Regions from separate parts of the Streptomyces sp. NPDC054932 genome, predicted to be linked through region 1. Evidence: riboswitches for the same ligand, from Rfam matches in the RefSeq annotation. Region 1 holds a riboswitch; the other holds the start of a gene.
The links. A riboswitch is a leader RNA that binds a small molecule or an ion and turns the genes downstream of it on or off. The one in region 1 is predicted to bind cyclic di-AMP.
Positions count from the first base shown of each region.

Region 2: linked by a shared signal. The riboswitch ahead of ACWGE1_RS27345 (transglycosylase family protein) and the one ahead of ACWGE1_RS09875 (M23 family metallopeptidase) in region 1 are both predicted to bind cyclic di-AMP.

Region 1 covers NZ_JBSGXU010000024.1:44,005-49,871, reverse strand. Annotated here, with positions in the region: gene ACWGE1_RS09890 (DNA gyrase/topoisomerase IV subunit A) at 1-419, opposite strand, end outside; gene ACWGE1_RS09885 (M16 family metallopeptidase) at 702-2,054, shown strand; gene ACWGE1_RS09880 (M16 family metallopeptidase) at 2,075-3,442, shown strand; cyclic di-AMP (ydaO/yuaA leader) riboswitch at 3,660-3,818, shown strand; gene ACWGE1_RS09875 (M23 family metallopeptidase) at 3,832-4,632, shown strand; gene ACWGE1_RS09870 (GntR family transcriptional regulator) at 4,817-5,494, shown strand.
Region 2 covers NZ_JBSGXU010000121.1:17,182-23,048, reverse strand. Annotated here, with positions in the region: gene ACWGE1_RS27355 (cytochrome P450 family protein) at 1-979, shown strand, start outside; gene ACWGE1_RS27350 (transglycosylase family protein) at 1,072-2,118, shown strand; cyclic di-AMP (ydaO/yuaA leader) riboswitch at 2,397-2,569, shown strand; gene ACWGE1_RS27345 (transglycosylase family protein) at 2,572-3,273, shown strand; gene eno (phosphopyruvate hydratase) at 3,559-4,845, shown strand; gene ACWGE1_RS27335 (FtsB family cell division protein) at 4,945-5,433, shown strand; gene ACWGE1_RS27330 (DUF501 domain-containing protein) at 5,494-5,867, shown strand, end outside.

The sequences.
Region 1 (5,867 bases):
TCGGCCATCTTGCACTCGGTGTAACGCATCGCGGCCGGCGGGTCGTCGTTGCCGAGCGAGCCGAAGTTGCCGTGACCGTCGACGAGCGGCAGCCGCATGGAGAAGGGCTGGGCCATGCGCACGAGGGCGTCGTAGATGGACGCGTCACCGTGCGGGTGGAGCTTGCCCATGACCTCGCCGACGACACGGGCGCACTTCACGTAGCCGCGGTCGGGGCGCAGGCCCATCTCGTTCATCTGGTAGACGATGCGCCGGTGCACCGGCTTCATGCCGTCCCGGGCGTCGGGCAGGGCACGGGAGTAGATCACCGAGTACGCGTACTCGAGGAAGGAGCCCTGCATTTCGTCGACGACGTCGATGTCGAGGATCTTCTCCTCGAAATCCTCCGGCGGCGGGGTCTTCGTGCTGCGGCGGGCCATCGCTGCGCGGCTCCTTAACCAAAATGGGGTGTGCTGGGTGTCTGGCTGGTTCTGACGGGTCTGGCGGGGTTGGACGGGGTCCGGCGGTCTCGTGGTGTCCGGCGAGGGTACGACGCGGACCATTGTGGCCCGACGCACCGACAACGCCGACTCCGACCCCGGGGGTCCCCCGGACGGAGTGCGGGGGAGTGACCCGGGAACTTATCCGGCGGTCGGCGCGCTTGCATACAGTGGCAGGTCGATAAGAAATCTCTGCATCGCGATCGAAGGGACCACATGCCCATGGGTCACACGGCCACAGCCCAGGCCGGCTCCGGCGGCCTGACAGCGACCGAGCACCGGCTGGCCAACGGCCTGCGCGTGGTGCTGTCCGAGGACCACCTGACCCCGGTCGCCGCGGTCTGCCTCTGGTACGACGTCGGCTCCCGTCACGAAGTCAAGGGGCGTACCGGCCTGGCTCACCTCTTCGAGCACCTGATGTTCCAGGGATCGGCGAGCGTACCGGGCAACGGGCACTTCGAACTGGTCCAGGGAGCCGGCGGTTCCCTCAACGGCACCACCAGCTTCGAGCGCACCAACTACTTCGAGACGATGCCGACCCACCAGCTGGAGCTCGCGCTCTGGCTGGAGGCGGACCGGATGGGGTCCCTGCTGGCCGCCCTGGACGACGAGTCCATGGAGAACCAGCGCGACGTCGTCAAGAACGAGCGCCGCCAGCGCTACGACAACGTGCCGTACGGCACCGCCTTCGAGCGGCTCACCGCTCTCGCCTACCCCGAGGGCCACCCGTACCACCACACCCCGATCGGCTCCATGGCCGACCTGGACGCCGCCTCCCTGGAGGACGCGCGGACCTTCTTCCGCACGTACTACGCGCCCAACAACGCGGTGCTCTCGGTCGTCGGGGACATCGACCCCGAGCAGACGCTCGCCTGGGTGGAGAAGTACTTCGGCACCATCCCCGCGCACGACGGCAAGCAGCCGCCCCGCGACGGCTCGCTGCCCGAGATCATCGGGGAGCAGCTGCGCGAGGAGATCGTCGAGGAGGTCCCGGCGCGTGCGCTGATGGCCGCCTACCGGCTGCCGCACGACGGCACCCGTGAGTGCGACGCCGCCGATGTAGCCCTGACCATCCTGGGCGGCGGGGAATCCTCCCTGCTGCACAACCGGCTGGTACGCCGCGACCAGACGGCCGTCGCGGCCGGCTTCGGCATGCTGCGCCTGGCCGGGGCGCCCTCCCTGGGCTGGCTGGACGTCAAGACCTCCAGCGGGGTCGAGATCCCCGCCATCGAGGCGGCCGTGGACGAGGAGCTCGCGCGGTTCGCCGCCGAGGGCCCGACGGCCGAGGAGATGGAGCGCGCACAGGCGCAGCTGGAGCGCGAGTGGCTGGACCGGCTGAGCACGGTGGCCGGACGTGCCGACGAACTGTGCCGCTTCGCGGTCCTGTTCGGCGACCCCCAGCTGGCGCTGACCGCCGTCCAGCGCGTCCTCGACGTCACCGCCGAGGAGGTGCAGGCCGTGGCCGCGGCCCGACTGCGCCCGGACAACCGCGCGGTGCTCGTGTACGAGCCGATCGCAGCCGACGAGTCCGACCAGCACGACGAGTCCGACGAGAACGAGGGGGCGGAGCAGTGAGCGACACCGCAGCCGTCACGATGACCTTCCACCCGCAGCCGCAGGCCGGCGAGCCGCAGCCGTGGGCCTTCCCGGCCCCCGACCGCGGGCAGCTGTCCAACGGGCTGACCCTGCTGCGCTGCCACCGGCCGGGCCAGCAGGTCGTGGCGGTCGAGGTCAACCTCGCCGCCCCGCTCGACGCCGAGCCCGCGGGCCTGGACGGCGTGGCGACCATCATGGCCCGGGCGCTCTCCGAGGGCACCGACAAGCACTCCGCCGAGGAGTTCGCGGCCGAGCTGGAGCGCTGCGGCGCCACCCTCGACGCGCACGCCGACCACCCGGGCATCCGGGTCTCGCTGGAGGTTCCGGCGTCCCGGCTGCCCAAGGCGCTGGGCCTGCTCGCCGAGGCGCTGCGCGCCCCCGCCTTCGCCGACGCCGAGGTCGACCGGCTGGTGCGCAACCGGCTCGACGAGATCCCGCACGAGCTGGCCAACCCGCAGCGCCGCGCCGCCAAGCAGCTCTCCAAGGAGCTCTTCCCGGCCGACCTGCGGATGTCCCGGCCGCGCCAGGGGACGGAGGAGACGGTCGCCCGGATCGACTCCGCCGCCGTGCGCGCCTTCTACGAGGCCCACGTACGCCCCGCCACCGCCACCGCGGTGGTCGTCGGTGACCTGACCGGCATCGACCTGGACGCCGTGCTGGCGGACACCCTGGGCGCGTGGACGGGCAACACCGCCGCGGCCCTTCCGGTGCCGCCGGTGACCGCGGACGACACCGGCCGCGTGGTCATCGTGGACCGGCCCGGCGCGGTCCAGACGCAGCTGCTGATCGGCCGGATCGGGGCGGACCGCCACGACCGGGTGTGGGCGGCCCAGGTGCTGGGCACCTACTGCCTGGGCGGCACCCTCACCTCGCGCCTGGACAAGGTGCTGCGCGAGGAGAAGGGGTACACCTACGGCGTGCGCGCCTTCGGGCAGGTGCTGCGCTCCACCGCGGACGGCAAGGGCGCCTCGATGCTCGCCATCAGCGGCTCGGTGGACACCCCCAACACGGGCCCGGCCCTGGAGGACCTCTGGAAGGTCCTGCACACCCTCGCGGCGGGCGGTCTGACCGACGCCGAACGCGACGTCGCCGTGCAGAACTTGGTGGGCGTGGCACCGCTGAAGTTCGAGACGGCGGCCTCGGTCGCGGGCACCCTCGCCGACCAGGTCGAGCAGGAGCTGCCGGACGACTACCAGGCGCAGTTGTACGCCCGGCTGGCCGAGACCGGCACGGTGGAGGCGACCACGGCGGTCGTGAAGGCCTTCCCGGCGGACCGGCTGGTCACCGTCCTGGTGGGCGACGCGACGCTCATCGAGGAGCCCGTGCGGGCGCTCGGGATCGGGGAGGTCACGGTCGTCTCCAACTGACGGCCGGGTGACGGCCGATCGATGGCCGGCTGAAGGTTTCAGCAAGGGGTTCTGGTGACTTGGTCACCGGAACCCCTTTTGTCCGTTTAGTGGTGAGGTTGCTTGTATGCGGTGTGGCGTACGCAACAAAAAGCCGCGTCTGTTTGGCGATTGACTGATGATCCGCCTAGCGTCGGCCGTGCTGCCCGTCAGTTGTGCCCGCCGCACCCGCGGCACCGGACAGCGATCGCCGAGTCCCCGTCAGGCGCGAGCCTGGGGAGCCGGGGACCCACATGAGTCCCTGGGGTGAATCGGACCCCCTCGCAAGAGGAGGCCCGTAGGAGACCTTCCTGCTCCGAACCCGTCAGCTAACCCGGTAGGCGAGAAGGAAGGAAAGGATCAAACCCTTCATGGCGTTTGGCAGTCGTCCCGCTGGTACCGGTAAGCACCGTGGCTCCAGCCGTCTGAGCAAGAAGACCGCCGGTTACGCCGGTATCGCCGCGATCGCCACCACGGGTGTGGTCGGCTCCCTCGCCGCCCCGGCCTTCGCCGCGGACAACCACAGCAGCTCCGCCCCGGAGAACGGGCTGGGTGCCGTGGTCGTCGCCGAGGACCTCGCAGGTGACATCAACGCCCAGGCCGAGTCCCAGCACCGCGCCGCCGAGCAGGACGCCGTCAAGGCGCAGGCCGAGGCCGACGCGAAGCAGCGGGCCGCGGAGGCCAAGCGCCTCGCCGAGGCCAAGGCCAAGGCCGAGCGCGAGGCCGCCGAGCGTGCGGCCCGCGAGGAGGAGCGCAAGCGCCTCAACACCTTCGTCGCCCCGCTCGACGACTCGTACGTCAGCACGCAGTACCACGCGGGCGGCGGCATGTGGTCCTCCGGCAGCCACACGGGCATCGACTTCCACGCCGCCTCCGGCACCTCGGTCCACGCGGTGGGCATCGGTACCGTCGTCGAGGCCGGCTGGGGTGGCGCGTACGGCAACAACGTCGTCATCAAGCACAACGACGGCACGTACACCCAGTACGGGCACATGACCTCGCTGAGCGTCTCAGTCGGCCAGCAGGTCAGCGCCGGCCAGCAGATCGGCCTGTCGGGCTCCACCGGCAACTCCAGCGGCCCGCACCTGCACTTCGAGGCCCGCACGGGCTCGCAGTACGGCTCGGACATCGACCCGATCGCGTACCTGCGCTCGCACGGTGTCAGCCTCTGACCCCGCACCGCACCGCTTCACCGAAGGCCCCGGCTCCCCGAGCCGGGGCCTTTGTGTTGCGCTCTTGTGCAAATGTTTCGGATTTCCGGCCGCTCTCGGAAATTATCGTGTGTTGCAATAGAGTCGCAGCACGCGCATGTGCGTGCAATGAGGCTGGCAGTCGGAAATAGGCGGAGGTTCGGTCTTGCGTATTCCTGCGCACGCGGTATGCACAGCAATCCGCGACGACATCGTCTCCGGGGTGTTCGAGCCGGGCGGCCGGCTGACCGAGGAGGTGCTGGCCCGCCGGTACGGGGTCTCGCGCGTCCCGGTCCGCGAGGCCCTGCGGACCCTGGAGTCCGAGGGATTCGTGACCACGCGGCGCCATGCGGGGGCCTGCGTGGCGGAGCCGACCGAGCAGGAGGCCGCGGACCTGCTGGAGATGCGGATGCTCCTGGAGCCCCTGGCGGCCGCCAGAGCCGCCCGGCGGCGCACCGACGCACACCTCAAGGTGCTGCGCGGACTGGTCAGGCTGGGTCAGGAACGGGCCAGGCGGGGCCAGGGGGAGGACCTGCGGTCCCTGGGCGGCTGGTTCCACGAGACGCTCGCACAGGCCTCCGGCAGCCCCGGGCTGATCGCGCTGCTCACCCAGATGCGGCACAAGATCACGTGGATGTACGCGGTGGAGGCGCCGGCCCGGCCCGTGGACTCCTGGGCGGAGCACGGCGCGATCGTGGACGCGGTGGCGCGCGGCGACGCCGAGCGGGCGCGGGCGCTGACCGCGGTGCACGCCGACCGGGTGGCGGGGGCGCACCGGCTGCGGCTCCGCCAGGCGGTGAGGACTTCGCAACCTGCCGTAAACATGTCGAGCGGCCGGCATTAACAGGAGCCGTATACAAAGGGTGGGATCGCGCGAATTCACTGTCCGGCGCCCGGTCCGCTCTGTGCGGGTCAATTCGCCGTGCGGAATTCCTGCGGAGCTCAATTCGGCGTGCGCCGGATTTCGGCGGGCCATTTTCTCTGCCGGGCGGGATTTCTCCCCGGGCCGTTGCGTGCTGCCGGGAGCCCGGGTGGGACGGGGTCTGCGCCGGGTCGCACCCGGCGCAGGCGGGCAACGCCGGAAGGCCTCGCAGAGCCCGGCTCCGGCCCCGGCCCCGGTCCCGGCCTCGCCCGCAGCGCTCGGCCGTGCCCGTTCGCTCGCCAGCTCTCCGGTGCCCGGTGTCAGGCCCGTGCGTCAACGGCCCGGCCCGGCGCGG
Region 2 (5,867 bases), on a different contig from region 1:
CAACATCGACCCGCCGGACCACACCCGGCTGCGGCGGCTGGTGTCCAAGGCGTTCACCCCGCGCAGGGTCGCCGAGTTCGCCCCGCGGGTGCAGGCGCTCACCGACCATCTGATCGACGCCTTCGCGCAGAAGGGGGAGGCGGACCTCATCCACGAGTTCGCCTTCCCGCTGCCCATCTACGCCATCTGCGAGATGCTCGGCGTACCGCGCGAGGACCAGGACGACTTCCGGGACTGGGCGGGCATGATGATCCGCCACGGCGGCGGTCCGCGCGGCGGGGTCGCCCGGTCGGTCAAGCAGATGCGGACCTACCTCGGTGAACTCATCCACCGCAAAAGGGATGATCTGGGCGACGACCTGATCTCCGACCTGATCCGGGCGAGCGACCACGGCGACCACCTGACGGAGGGCGAGGCCACCGCCATGGCCTTCATCCTGCTCTTCGCCGGCTTCGAGACCACCGTGAACCTCATCGGCAACGGGGTCCACTCCCTCTTCATGAACCCCGGCCAGCGCGAGCGCCTCCAGCTCTCCCTCGCCGCCGGGGAGAGCGGACTGCTGGCCACCGGGGTCGAGGAACTGCTGCGCTACGACGGCCCGGTGGAGCTGGCGACCTGGCGCTTCGCCACCGAGCCGCTGACCCTCGGCGGCATGCGGATCGGCACCGGCGATCCGGTCCTGGTCGTCCTCGCGGCCGCCGACCGGGACCCCGAGCGGTTCGCGGACCCGGACACCCTCGACCTCTCGCGGACCGACAACCAGCACCTCGGGTACGGCCACGGCATCCACTACTGCCTGGGTGCCCCGCTCGCCCGACTTGAAGGACAGACCGCGCTCGCGACCCTGCTGACCCGCCTGCCCGATCTGGAACTCGCCGTTCCACCCCAAGACCTGCGCTGGCGCGGGGGGTTGATCATGCGAGGGCTTCGTACTCTTCCCGTTCGCTTCACGGCTCAAAACCGTTTGCGCACTATCTGATTGAAAGTCAGCTACTGACGGAACTTGTGACAATCGTTCTAAGGCCGCTAGGTTCTGCCGTTACCCCGCTGTTATGCGAAAGGTGCACCTACATGCGTTCCGGGAACGGCCGACACAGACGCCCCCGCCAGGTCCCCGCGCTGGTCGTCACAGCCGGAGTCACTGGCTCTGCCCTGGCTCTGCCGCTGCTGGCGGCCACCAACGCCGCTGCCGCCGACACGTCGACCTGGGACAAGGTCGCCGAATGCGAGAGCGGCGGCTCCTGGAGTGCCAACTACGGCAGCGGTGCCTACGGCGGACTCCAGTTCACCCAGGAAGAGTGGCAGAGCAACGGCGGGCTCGACTTCGCCGAGCGCCCCGACCTGGCGAGCCGGTCGCAGCAGATCGCCGTGGGCGAGCGCGTGCTGGGCTCGACGGGGCCGCAGGCCTGGTCGATGTGCGCGGCCTCGGCCGGTCTGGACCGGCAGAGCCCCGCCGCGCAGGTGGACCCCGGTCTGCCCGGCGGCAAGGGCCCGCTCGCCCCCACGGCGTCCCGTCCGGACGACGCCGTTCCGTCCACCCGCGGCGGCAAGCCGTCCACGGACTACGGTGCGCCGACCCCGGTCCCGAGCCCGTCCGGCACCCCCTTCCTCATTCCCGACGCCCCGTCCGTCGGACTGCCCGTCATGCCCGCGCCGGACATCCCGACGACGCCTCCCGTCGAGCCGACCCTCCCGGGCGACCCGACCACCACGCCGGCCCCCGTCGACCCGACGGCGCCGACGCTGCCGGTGGACCCGACGCTGCCGGTGGACCCGACCGCGCCCACGACTCCGCCCACCACCCCGCCCGTCACGCCGGGGCTGCCTCCGGTCGACCCGGCGGCCCCCGGGGCCCCGCAGACCCCGGAGACCCTGGGTGCCACTCCCGTCGGGGGCAGCGGCAAGCACCGCGGTGCGCCGGCGGCCGAGCCGTCGACCCCGTCCGGTGCCGCGTCGAACCCCACGTACACGGTCCAGGAGGGCGACAGCCTGGCGACCATCGCGGTCGCCAAGGGCGTAAAGGGCGGCTGGAACGGTCTCTACGAGGCCAACGAGCAGGTCATCGGTCAGGACGCCGACCTGATCAAGCCCGGCCAGAATCTGGATCTAACTACGTAATAAGGACAGTTCAGTTATCCGGAAAGAGTTGAATGTCGGTTTTCTGTAAGTGAGACATGCGTCTCTTCCGGTCAACTGGCGTGTCTCGCCCGGGGGCTTCCGCAAACCCCGCCCTCACCTGCGCAAACGTCCTCGTGAGGAGCGCAAGTAGGCCCGTTTCTCCCCGATGTTCCTCGTTGAACATCGGGGAGAGACCTGTCTACCTTCTGAATCGCTCGCCACCGCGAGCTCCTTCGACCGCATCGCCGAATCCTGCCGGCGGACGGAGGGAACAGTCGTCGCGTCAAGCGCCGAAGGCAGGAGCGGGGGAACCAAGGTAGGTGCCGGGAGCGGCCGTTGAGAGACGGTCACGCCACCGGCTTGGGGTTAAGACGTGCGCTAGGTCGCACGGCCGGGCAACTCACTCGCCCGAACCCGACAGCTCACCTCGTAGGCGTCGGTGAGGAGAACTCCATGCTGCTTTCCGGCAAGGGCAAGCACCGCCGCGGTTCCAAGGCCGTCCGCATCGTCACGCTCGCCGGTGTCGCCGGTGTGGCCGTCGCAGCCCCGCTGATGGCCGCGGGCAGCGCCAGCGCCGCCACCGCCTCCGAGTGGGACAAGGTCGCGCAGTGCGAGTCCGGCGGCAACTGGGCCATCAACACGGGCAACGGCTACTACGGCGGCCTGCAGTTCTCGTCCTCCACCTGGGCCGGGTACGGCGGCAAGGTGTACGCCGCGCAGGCCAACCAGGCTTCGAAGGCCCAGCAGATAGCCGTCGCGGAGAAGGTCCTCAAGGGTCAGGGCAAGGGTGCCTGGCCGCACTGCGGCAAGGGCCTGTCGAACTCCTCGTACAACGGTGGCGGCTCCGGCACCCCGGCGCAGAACAAGCCGCAGCCGAAGCCGAAGACCGAGACCAAGAAGGTCGAGACCAAGGCCGCGCCGAAGAAGGAGACCAAGCGCGCCGAGGCTCCGACCACCCGCTCCGAGCGCGCCGCGGCTCCGGCCGCGCCGAAGACCGGCAACGGCTCGTACGAGGTCAAGCCGGGCGACACCCTGGGCACCATCGCCGAGGCCAACGGCGTCAAGGGCGGCTGGGAGAAGCTCTTCGAGCTGAACAAGGACATCGTCTCGGACGCCGACCTGATCTTCCCGGGTCAGAAGCTCAAGCTCAGCTGAACACTGCGGCAACGGCCGCAGAACGTGTACACGGCGTCAGCTGACCGTGTGCAGGATGTCCACCGCCCGGCGCGTGCTCCACGCGCCGGGCGGTGCTGCGCGCGGCCGCCGAACGCCGATGATCATGAGACGTATGTCCCGGAAGAGGGGTATTCGGCCTCTTTTTCGTCCCAGGGTCCGGGCGGTCGGGCGGCCGAGTGCCCGGAGCCGGTTAGGCTCTAGGCGGCAAGGCCATCCCACGGCCTGACACGCCACCGCACACTCAGCGTCACATCCCAGAAGGAGATGCTCGTGCCGTCCATCGACGTCGTCGTAGCCCGGGAAATCCTGGACTCCCGAGGCAACCCCACGGTCGAGGTCGAGGTGGGCCTCGACGATGGCAGCACCGGCCGTGCTGCAGTCCCGTCCGGCGCCTCCACCGGTGCATTCGAGGCCATCGAGCTGCGTGACGGTGACCCCAACCGTTACTTCGGCAAGGGTGTCGAGAAGGCCGTCCTCGCCGTCATCGAGCAGATCGGCCCGGAGCTCGTCGGCTACGACGCCACCGAGCAGCGCCTGATCGACCAGGCCATGTTCGACCTGGACGCCACCGACAACAAGGGCTCGCTCGGCGCCAACGCCATCCTCGGCGTGTCCCTGGCCGTCGCGCACGCCGCGTCCGAGGCCTCGGACCTTCCGCTCTTCCGCTACCTCGGCGGTCCGAACGCGCACCTGCTGCCCGTTCCGATGATGAACATCCTCAACGGTGGGTCGCACGCCGACTCCAACGTGGACATCCAGGAGTTCATGATCGCCCCCATCGGCGCGGAGTCCTTCTCCGAGGCGCTGCGCTGGGGTGCCGAGGTCTACCACACCCTCAAGAAGGTCCTGCACACCAAGGGCCTGTCCACCGGCCTGGGCGACGAGGGCGGCTTCGCCCCGAACCTGGAGTCCAACCGCGCCGCGCTCGACCTCATCGTCGAGGCCATCAAGCAGGCCGGCTACACCCCGGGCAAGGACATCGCGCTCGCGCTCGACGTCGCCGCGTCCGAGTTCTACAAGGACGGCAAGTACGAGTTCGAGGGCCAGTCCCGCTCGGCCGCCGAGATGACCGACTACTACGCCGAGCTCGTCGAGGCGTACCCGCTGGTCTCCATCGAGGACCCGCTGTTCGAGGACGACTGGGCCGGCTGGAAGGTCATCACCGACCGCCTCGGCGCCAAGGTCCAGATCGTCGGTGACGACCTGTTCGTCACCAACCCGGAGCGTCTGGCCCGCGGTATCGAGGAGGGCTCCGCGAACGCCCTGCTCGTGAAGGTGAACCAGATCGGTTCGCTGACCGAGACCCTGGACGCCGTCGAGATGGCCCAGCGCAACGGCTTCAAGTGCATGATGTCCCACCGCTCCGGTGAGACCGAGGACGTCACCATCGCCGACCTCGCCGTCGCCGTGAACTGCGGTCAGATCAAGACCGGCGCCCCGGCCCGCTCGGACCGCGTCGCCAAGTACAACCAGCTGCTGCGCATCGAGGAGATCCTCGACGACGCCGCCGTGTACGCGGGCCGCTCCGCCTTCCCGCGCTTCAAGGGCTAATCACCCCCCTGAGGGGCTGGCCTCCGTACGTCCCCGCACTCGGTCCCGTACCGTGTGCGGGGACGTATTGCGTAGTGCGTACCTAGGGGAGGCGGACCAATGGCCGGGAACCGGGATCGGTTCTCCACCTTCTCCACCGCGACCAGGCTCAAGCAGCTCGGAGAGCGGACCGCCGCCCACGTCTACCGGTCGCAGTCGAGGCGTCAGGTCCGCCGCAGCCGGCTCACCGGCCGCGCCGCGCTCCTGGTGCTCGTCCTCTGTACGCTGGTCGTCGCCCTCGCGTATCCGATGCGCCAGTACGTCTCCCAGCGCTCGGAGATCGCGGAGCAGCAGCGGGCCGCCGCGACCGCGCGGGACCGCCTGGAGCGGCTCCGCGACGAGAAGGCCCGCTGGCAGGACGACGCCTACGCGGAGCAGCAGGCGCGCAAGCACCTGCACTTCCTGCGCCCGGGGGAGATCGGCTACATCATGAGCGACCCCGGCGCCCAGCCCCCGGAGCCGCACCGGACCGGCCACGCCGGCTCCGACCGTCCCTGGTACTCCAACGTCTGGGACGGCGTCGACAAGGCCGACCGCCCCGGCGACTGAACCGCAACCCAGCACATCTGTCCGTCATAAGAACCGCGAACGAAGAGACTTCCTCCAGGCATGCAGACGCCCCCGCCCCAGACCGACCGGACCGAGCCGACCGACGCGGACATCGAGGCGTTCGAGCAGCAGCTCGGCCGCCCGCCGCGCGGGCTGCGCGCCATCGCGCACCGCTGCCCCTGCGGGCAGCCGGACGTGGTGGAGACCGCCCCGCGGCTCCCCGACGGCACCCCCTTCCCGACGCTGTACTACCTGACGTGCCCGCGCGCGGCCTCCGCGATCGGCACGCTGGAGGCCAACGGCGTGATGAAGGAGATGCAGGCCCGGCTCGCCGGGGACCCGGAGCTCGCCGCCGCCTACCAGGCCGCGCACGAGGACTACATCCGGCGCCGCGACGCCATCGAGGTGCTCCAGGGCTTCCCGAGCGCCGGAGG